DNA from 2 places in the Neobacillus sp. S1115 genome. Region 2 is predicted to be linked to the other one. Evidence: a T-box and tRNA genes for the amino acid it is inferred to sense, from the RefSeq annotation. Region 2 holds a T-box; the other holds one or more tRNA genes.

Region 1 (4,415 bases), 2.5 Mb from region 2:
ATTCGTTTAATAAATTCATCTAGTGTAAAACTGCTGTTCAGTGGTTCCGGCCCTAGATGGGAAAGTTTTTCTTCTGCTTCCTGATGGGAATATAAATGAAGATATCCCAGACGCAGACCAATAAAGTATAAATGTTCATTTCCGAAAGAAAGCTGAACCTGTATCGTTCGTTTAGGTTTATCTGCTTCCTGTCCATAAAACATCCATCCGCCGAGCATTAGATGCAATAACAGAACCTGCCCATTTTGGAGTTGAAAAAGAAGGTGTTTCCCCCTTCGATTGATGGTGGTTATTTTTTGATTAAGTACGGTTCTTTTAAAAAGTTCGGGATTCACATTTATTGATTTTTCACGGTTAACTTGGACATCGGTAATGGTTTTACCTGCAATCATTTGGCTTAAAAGAATCTTATAGTTTTCCATTTCCGGCAGTTCAGGCATAATGTCTTCCTCCAAAACTCTTTTCCTTTATGCTATCCAAAACGGGTAAAATCAAATAAAAAAACCGAATCATATCGACTCGGTTTTAAACAGTTACTCTATTGAAGTGGGCCTAAATGGACTTGAACCATCGACCTCACGCTTATCAGGCGTGCGCTCTAACCAGCTGAGCTATAGGCCCATAATAAAAAATAATTATCAAAGACGTATATAATTATAACAGGAATTCTTTTAATTGTCGATAAATATCACAGTCTTTTTCATTATTTTGATAATTGGCGCGCTGAATAGAAATTTATAATAGGTTCACAGCGTCAATCGGGCAGCACATTACTTAATCCTTTTCAAAATTACCTTCCATTCTTTTTAATAATTCATATGGACGGACCTTGAAAGCTTCATAGGGAGCCCAATTTCCCTCCATTGCATCTTTCACCCTGGGAATAAATTTACCTCTCTTAATATAGTGTGAAACATTGGAAGAATCGAGTTTGACGAATCGAACTTCCTTGGTCTCCTTGGATGTTTTAGGCTCACCGCCTGCATACTTTCCAAGAAAAACAATTGAAACAGTACTTCCATTTGAATACACACCCGATACTCCAATCAACTCAACTTGAATGCCTGTTTCCTCAAAAATCTCCCGAACAAGTGCCATGTCTAAAGTTTCTCCTTCATCAACGCCACCACCAGGAAGTTCCCACGTATCTGCTCTCCAATACGTTTTTACTAATAAAGTTTCTTGGTTCTCATTTGTAATATACCCACTAACCGTTATCGTCTGTTTTGTTTTTGTATATTCCCCCAATGAAGATAAATAGTCTTTTCGAGTATCTATAAAAATTTCGTCTATACTTGAAATGCGGTTTTGTAATTGTTTATACAACTCATCTTTAATAACACGCTCTTCAATTTTTATATATTCTTTATGACTCGGATACTCCCAGATAATCGTTACTTCCTCTTTCCCTTTTGTCATCCAGCGGCCGATAATTTTTGCCCCACTTTTTATTTTAGCCGGATAAATAAGTTCATCAAAAATTTCATTGAAATCACTTACCTTATCAGGAACAAGCAGATAAACTTCTCTTACATAAAACATTTTTTTCCCCTTTTCATTGAATTACACCAGTTTACGCGTTTTAATGAAATAGGTTCCATTTGTTAGTTCAATACAATTTAGCACAAAAAACGCCTTCCTGAAAATATTCAGAAGGCGTTCTTTTTAAAATCTATAGACAGGGGCAGTAGGAATCGAACCCACACTGAAGGTTTTGGAGACCTTAGTTCTACCTTTAAACTATGCCCCTATAAATGGTGGAGGGGGACGGATTCGAACCGCCGAACCCTGAGGGAGCGGATTTACAGTCCGCCGCGTTTAGCCACTTCGCTACCCCTCCATTATAAATTTTGCAAAAAAAATAATAGCGGCGGAGGGGATCGAACCCCCGACCTTACGGGTATGAACCGTACGCTCTAGCCAGCTGAGCTACACCGCCAAAAATAAAATATGAAAATGGTGGAGCCTAGCGGGATCGAACCGCTGACCTCCTGCGTGCAAAGCAGGCGCTCTCCCAGCTGAGCTAAGGCCCCATACTTTTAGATAATCGGGTAAACAGGATTCGAAGTTAACAACCCGTACATCCCGAACGTAGTGCTTTACCAAGCTAAGCTATTTCCCGTAATGAAAATGGTGCCGAGGACCGGAATCGAACCGGTACGGTAGTCACCTACCGCAGGATTTTAAGTCCTGTGCGTCTGCCAGTTCCGCCACCCCGGCATGTTTGGAGCGGAAGACGGGATTCGAACCCGCGACCCCCACCTTGGCAAGGTGGTGTTCTACCACTGAACTACTTCCGCATTTTGATCTTTTTGGTGCGGGTAAAGGGACTTGAACCCATACGGTATTACTACCACTAGAACCTGAATCTAGCGCGTCTGCCGATTCCGCCACACCCGCAAAGTAATAATATTGATTATTGGGATTTCATTCCCTCAAAACTAGATAATAAAGAAGAAGTATGATAAGAACGAGTTACCATTTTACATTGATAATTGTCTAGCTCCAGCGTCCAGCAACTAGTGTCCTTCGGTCTTTTCCCTACGATAAGTCAACATCGATTCGCTTCGCTCATCGTGTTTCCTTTATCTCAGTCAAAGTCCTCCAGGCCATACGTTGCTAACCGGCCGCTTCCGCTTTTCGATTTTGGTTAAGTCCTCGATCGATTAGTATCAGTCAGCTCCACACGTCACCGCGCTTCCACCTCTGACCTATCAACCTGATCATCTTTCAGGGATCTTACTAGCTTGACGCTATGGGAAATCTCATCTAGAGGGGGGCTTCATGCTTAGATGCTTTCAGCACTTATCCCGTCCGCACATAGCTACCCAGCGATGCCTTTGGCAAGACAACTGGTACACCAGCGGTGCGTCCATCCCGGTCCTCTCGTACTAAGGACAGCTCCTCTCAAATTTCCTGCGCCCACGACGGATAGGGACCGAACTGTCTCACGACGTTCTGAACCCAGCTCGCGTACCGCTTTAATGGGCGAACAGCCCAACCCTTGGGACCGACTACAGCCCCAGGATGCGATGAGCCGACATCGAGGTGCCAAACCTCCCCGTCGATGTGGACTCTTGGGGGAGATAAGCCTGTTATCCCCAGGGTAGCTTTTATCCGTTGAGCGATGGCCCTTCCATGCGGAACCACCGGATCACTAAGCCCGACTTTCGTCCCTGCTCGACTTGTAGGTCTCGCAGTCAAGCTCCCTTGTGCCTTTACACTCTGCGAATGATTTCCAACCATTCTGAGGGAACCTTTGGGCGCCTCCGTTACACTTTAGGAGGCGACCGCCCCAGTCAAACTGCCCACCTGACACTGTCTCCCACCCCGATCAGGGGTGCGGGTTAGAATTTCAATACAGCCAGGGTAGTATCCCACCGACGCCTCCACCGAAGCTGGCGCTCCGGCATCTCAGGCTCCTACCTATCCTGTACAAGCTGTACCAAAATTCAATATCAGGCTACAGTAAAGCTCCATGGGGTCTTTCCGTCCTGTCGCGGGTAACCTGCATCTTCACAGGTACTATAATTTCACCGAGTCTCTCGTTGAGACAGTGCCCAGATCGTTACGCCTTTCGTGCGGGTCGGAACTTACCCGACAAGGAATTTCGCTACCTTAGGACCGTTATAGTTACGGCCGCCGTTTACTGGGGCTTCGATTCAGAGCTTCGCTTACGCTAACCCCTCCTCTTAACCTTCCAGCACCGGGCAGGCGTCAGCCCCTATACTTCGCCTTGCGGCTTTGCAGAGACCTGTGTTTTTGCTAAACAGTCGCCTGGGCCTATTCACTGCGGCTCTTCGGGGCTATTCACCCCAAAAAGCACCCCTTCTCCCGAAGTTACGGGGTCATTTTGCCGAGTTCCTTAACGAGAGTTCTCTCGCTCACCTTAGGATTCTCTCCTCGCCTACCTGTGTCGGTTTGCGGTACGGGCACCTTTTATCTCGCTAGAGGCTTTTCTTGGCAGTGTGGAATCAGGAACTTCGGTACTATAATTCCCTCGGCATCACAGCTCGAGCCTGTTCGGTGAACGGATTTTCCTATTCACCAGCCTAACTGCTTGCACGCACATATCCAGCAGTGCGCTTACCCTATCCTCCTGCGTCCCCCCATCACTCAAACGATAAAGAGGTGGTACAGGAATATCAACCTGTTGTCCATCGCCTACGCCTTTCGGCCTCGGCTTAGGTCCCGACTAACCCTGAGCGGACGAGCCTTCCTCAGGAAACCTTAGGCATACGGTGGATGAGATTCTCACTCATCTTTCGCTACTCATACCGGCATTCTCACTTCTAAGCGCTCCACCAGTCCTTACGGTCTAGCTTCAACGCCCTTAGAACGCTCTCCTACCGCGGACACCATGAGGTGTCCACCCACAGCTTCGGTGATACGTTTAGCCCCGGTACATTTTCGGC
Region 2 (4,415 bases):
ACAAGATCTTTTCAGCAGATTGAAGTGCTTTCCAACGCTCTTGTGGTTTAGCAACAAGGTCTTCGTTAGCTGCTTTGATTAGCTTATCAAATTCAGGATTACTATAACTCATATGGTTTTGTCCGCCGCCAGTTACCCAAAGATCCATGTATGTCATTGGGTCAGCATAGTCAGGTCCCCAACCGCCCATTAACAAATCATAATCTTCGGCATCTTCACGAGCAATTCGAATTTTAAATGGAACTGATTCAATTGTAATCTTTAATCCAGGTAGATTTTTCTCCAATTGGTCCTTAATGAAAGCATCAGTAACTTTTGATGATTCAGTATCTTGGCCAACATAAGTAAAGCTTACATCTTTAAGACCAGTTTCTGCAAGTCCTTTTTCCCAAAGCTTTTTAGCTTCTGCTTTATTAGATTTTAGGTAGGTTCCAGCAGTTTCGCGGAAATCTTTCCCATCTAAAAATGAGAAGCCTTTTGGTACAAGGTAATCAGCTGCAACTGAGCCGTTTGCTAATACATCTTCAACTAAAGCTTTTTTGTCTACAGATAGAGCAATTGCTTTACGGATATTAACATTTTTCAAAGCTGGGTTCTTTTCATTCATTTTCAACCACCAGATGGATGGCTCTTGGTAACGAAGTAAATCTTTTGCTCCTTCAAATTGTGAAAGGATTGCTGCTTGTGCAAGTTTTGGTGTAATATCAGCTTCGCCAGCAGTGTATGCATTTGCAGAAGCCTGTGGATCTTTAGATACGTTGAAATTAATCTTTTCTAACGTAACTTCTTTTGCATTCCAATAGTCTGCATTTTTTTCTAATACCCATTCAGTTCCTGTTGGGCCAGCCCACTTAGTCAATTTAAATGGACCATTGAAAAGTAAATGCGCAGCATCTTTTGCATAATCAGCACCTTGTTCTGTAACAAACTTTTCGTTTTGTGGGCTGAAAAGCGGGAATGTTAAGTATGATTCAATATATGGAAGAGCTCTTACTAGAGTAATTTCTAGAGTATTGTCGTCTAATGCTTTGATACCTAAATCTTCAAGCTTAGCTTTTCCCGCAACAATTTCAGAGGCATTTTTGATTTTACCTTCCATGAAATATGGACCATATGGAGAAGCTTGTTCTGGATTGATTGCACGTCTCCATGCAAATACAAAGTCATTTGCGGTAACAGGGTCACCGTTTGACCATTTTACATCTTTTTTCAATTTGATAGTGAGAACAGTTTTGTCATCATTATAAGTTGGCATGCCATCAGCGACACCAGGAATAACTTTTTGATCTGGATCTAAACGATATAGGCCTTCGTTTGTAGCATTAAGTGTTGTAAAAGCCAATACGTCTTGTGCCATAACGCTGTCCATTGTTGGAATTTCAGCAGATTCAAGAACGTTTAGTTCTTGTTTATCAGCTAATTTCTCAGTACCAGCATTATTTTTGCCTTCATTTTTACCAGTTTCTTTCTTATCACCGCCGCCGGAACATGCTGCTAAAAACATGCTAAGCACTAGCGATAACACTAAAAGTAGTGAAAGTTTTGATTTCTTCACTATGTAGACCTCCCTTTTCTATTATTCTGAAAAATTACTACATTCTCTATTATACATATTTTCATTCTCTTGTACATTACTTTTTGAAAATTAATTTACATTTTCAAGACAATCTTACGTATGAATTACAATTTACTATGTTATAATTTATATTTATAAAGGTTTTTTCGGGTTATAAAACCTTACATTACAACGTTTCGGAGGAATAAAAGTGAAATTTTCCCCTAATAAAAGTGTAATATTGGTAGCGTTTACACAGCTTTCCATTTTCATTTTATCCTTTATTTTTTACGGCGAAATTTCTATTGTTAGCTATATCAATATATCTTTTTATATCTCATTTGCTCTTCTCCTTTCTTTTTTTCTCATTTTTACCATTCAAAGTGGTTTTTATGATGCGATTTTCAAGTCCTTCAACTTTGTACTATCGTTTAGGACTAATAAACGGAGATTCGAGGATGTTCCCGGTTTATCAGAACTTGTCACGATTAATAAAAATCCCTTCCTTTTTTATGCAATTATAAATGGCCTTTTTATGGTCATTGCCCTTGTTGTTTATTATGTTTTACTGACTTGAAATGAAATATGTAAATCATTTATAATGGGAAATAATTAAATAACAGTAAAAAAGCATTGAAAAAGAGTAGTACGTATCGTCCTTTGTTTTAGAGAGTTTGTGGGTGGTGGAAACAAACACAAAGAAATACGGAATGGACTTTGGAGCTTCTTTCTGAGCCTTTATAAGAGGAAAAGTAAGAGTAGACGTTCCCCGCGTTAAAGGGTTTTAAAGTGACTCATTTTTTTGAGTAATTAGGGTGGTACCGCGAGCCATTCGTCCCTATCTTTGGGGATGAATGGCTTTTTTTATCTATTTGTTTAGGAGGATTATTTATGAAAACAATATTTTCGGGAATTCAGCCAAGTGGAACAATTACACTTGGTAACTATATTGGTGCACTTAAGCAATTCGTGGAGCTGCAGAATGAATATAATTGCTACTTCTGCATCGTTGACCAGCATGCAATAACTGTCCCGCAAGATCCCGCAACTTTGAGAAAGAACATCCGCAGCTTGGCTGCCTTGTATATTGCAGTAGGAATCGATCCGGAAAAAGCGACATTATTTATCCAATCAGAAGTTCCCGCTCATGCTCAAGCCGGATGGTTAATGCAATGCGTGTCCTATATCGGGGAATTGGAGCGTATGACCCAATTTAAGGATAAATCAGCAGGAAAAGAGGCTGTATCTGCAAGTTTATTAACCTACCCTCCATTAATGGCCGCAGATATTTTATTGTATAATGCTGACCTTGTTCCAGTAGGAGAAGACCAAAAACAACATTTAGAGCTTACACGTGACCTTGCCGAAAGATTCAATAAAAAATATAGAGAAATACTCACGATACCAGAAGTGCGCATTCCGGAGGTCGGTGCCCGTATTATGTCCTTGCAGGACCCGACTAAGAAAATGAGCAAATCCGATCCGAACCAAAAAGCATTCCTTGCATTGCTTGATGACCCAAAACAAATTGAAAAGAAAATTAAAAGTGCTGTGACCGATTCAGAAGGAATTGTTAAGTATGACAAAGAAAATAAACCAGGTATTTCAAACCTTTTATCCATATACACTATCTTAGGAAATAAGACTATTGCTGAACTTGAAGAGATGTACCATGGAAAAGGGTATGGGGACTTTAAGGGTGATTTGGCCAATGTTGTTATTAATGCATTTAAACCAATCCAAGATAAATACTATGAATTAATGGAATCAAATGAATTAGATGAAATATTAGACCTTGGTGCAGAGAAAGCAAATAAAATTGCAAGCCTTACCTTAAAGAAAATGGAAAATGCAATGGGTCTTGGAAGAAAGCGCAAATAGTAAAAAAGCCTGAACCGCAAAAGGAATGAATTATATTCCTTTTGGGCCAGGCTTTTAGTTTACCTTTGGACCGTGTTCCATTTCCCAAAGCTTCTCAAAAAATGGCTGTCCCTTTATTAAATTTTCACAAAAGATTTCGTGTTTTTTAGACCAGCCAAATTTGATTTCTTCATAAAGTTGTTCCCAGGCATCAGCAAAATTCAGTTCTTGGATTGTTTGGTAGCGTTCTGGGCACCACTCAGTAAACCAATAACGAATCTCCGCTTCATTATTCGATGAAAACAACTGATCTAAAGCCATAAACAGAAGCTGCTTTATCTGCCGTTCTTTTCTTGTCAAGCCCAGCATTAACGTAGGCTCTGGAGAAAGAATATGGAAGTCCTTTTTGCTCGACTGATTATAAAATACAAATTCTTTTGGTTCATGATTGCTGATCATTTCGTACACGAGCTGTTCCTGTCTTGGTATTAACCGGCTTTTTCGAATCGGAATATTATAGCCAATCGTATCAACAGCAAGAATTCCTACCCCATCGGTTACCACAAAGCAGTAATCCAATTGGATCCGTTCATGGTTTTTTCTTAAATACGCTTTTTGAAAAATATCATCTAGAAGCTGTTGTGGCAATTCAGATAAATCATTTTCAATATAGTTAAAAAGAATTGGCTCCACTTTTAGCAGCGGTACTTGGTCAAGTAGTTCAACTCCGTCATCCTTGCGCCATTCGTGGAAGTGGCAGACATTATAACCGTTTTCTTCTCCTTCAAACCAATTCACCCATACATCATGAAGATATAACATTGTATAATCCCTCACTTCAAGAAACTGTTTGTCAATCAGTATGGGCAGGCTACAGTTAAATTATTCCTTTATATACATTTTGCTCCTTTGCATTTATATTAATAGTAATTTTGACCTAAAAAATTTTGTTATCACTTTATTGTTTAGAGCAATATATATTAAAAGATATACATATGCT

The links. A T-box is a leader RNA that pairs with one kind of tRNA and senses whether it is charged. The one in region 2 lies ahead of trpS (tryptophan--tRNA ligase), so its partner is inferred to be a tRNA-Trp.
Region 1: it has a tRNA-Trp gene. The T-box ahead of trpS (tryptophan--tRNA ligase) is inferred to sense a tRNA for this amino acid. The anticodon was not compared.

The regions. Positions count from the first base shown of each region.
Region 1 is NZ_AP038275.1:4,173,023-4,177,437, forward strand. It holds gene mutM (bifunctional DNA-formamidopyrimidine glycosylase/DNA-(apurinic or apyrimidinic site) lyase) at 1-440, opposite strand, end outside; tRNA gene ACZ5B7_RS20155 (tRNA-Ile) at 548-621, opposite strand; gene ACZ5B7_RS20160 (NUDIX hydrolase) at 775-1,542, opposite strand; tRNA gene ACZ5B7_RS20165 (tRNA-Trp) at 1,680-1,750, opposite strand; tRNA gene ACZ5B7_RS20170 (tRNA-Tyr) at 1,756-1,840, opposite strand; tRNA gene ACZ5B7_RS20175 (tRNA-Met) at 1,866-1,939, opposite strand; tRNA gene ACZ5B7_RS20180 (tRNA-Ala) at 1,958-2,033, opposite strand; tRNA gene ACZ5B7_RS20185 (tRNA-Leu) at 2,132-2,220, opposite strand; tRNA gene ACZ5B7_RS20190 (tRNA-Gly) at 2,226-2,300, opposite strand; tRNA gene ACZ5B7_RS20195 (tRNA-Leu) at 2,314-2,400, opposite strand; rRNA gene ACZ5B7_RS20200 (23S ribosomal RNA) at 2,647-4,415, opposite strand, start outside.
Region 2 is NZ_AP038275.1:1,719,263-1,723,677, reverse strand. It holds gene ACZ5B7_RS08435 (peptide ABC transporter substrate-binding protein) at 1-1,555, opposite strand, end outside; T-box leader at 2,180-2,398, shown strand; gene trpS (tryptophan--tRNA ligase) at 2,447-3,436, shown strand; gene ACZ5B7_RS08425 (YjbA family protein) at 3,491-4,237, opposite strand.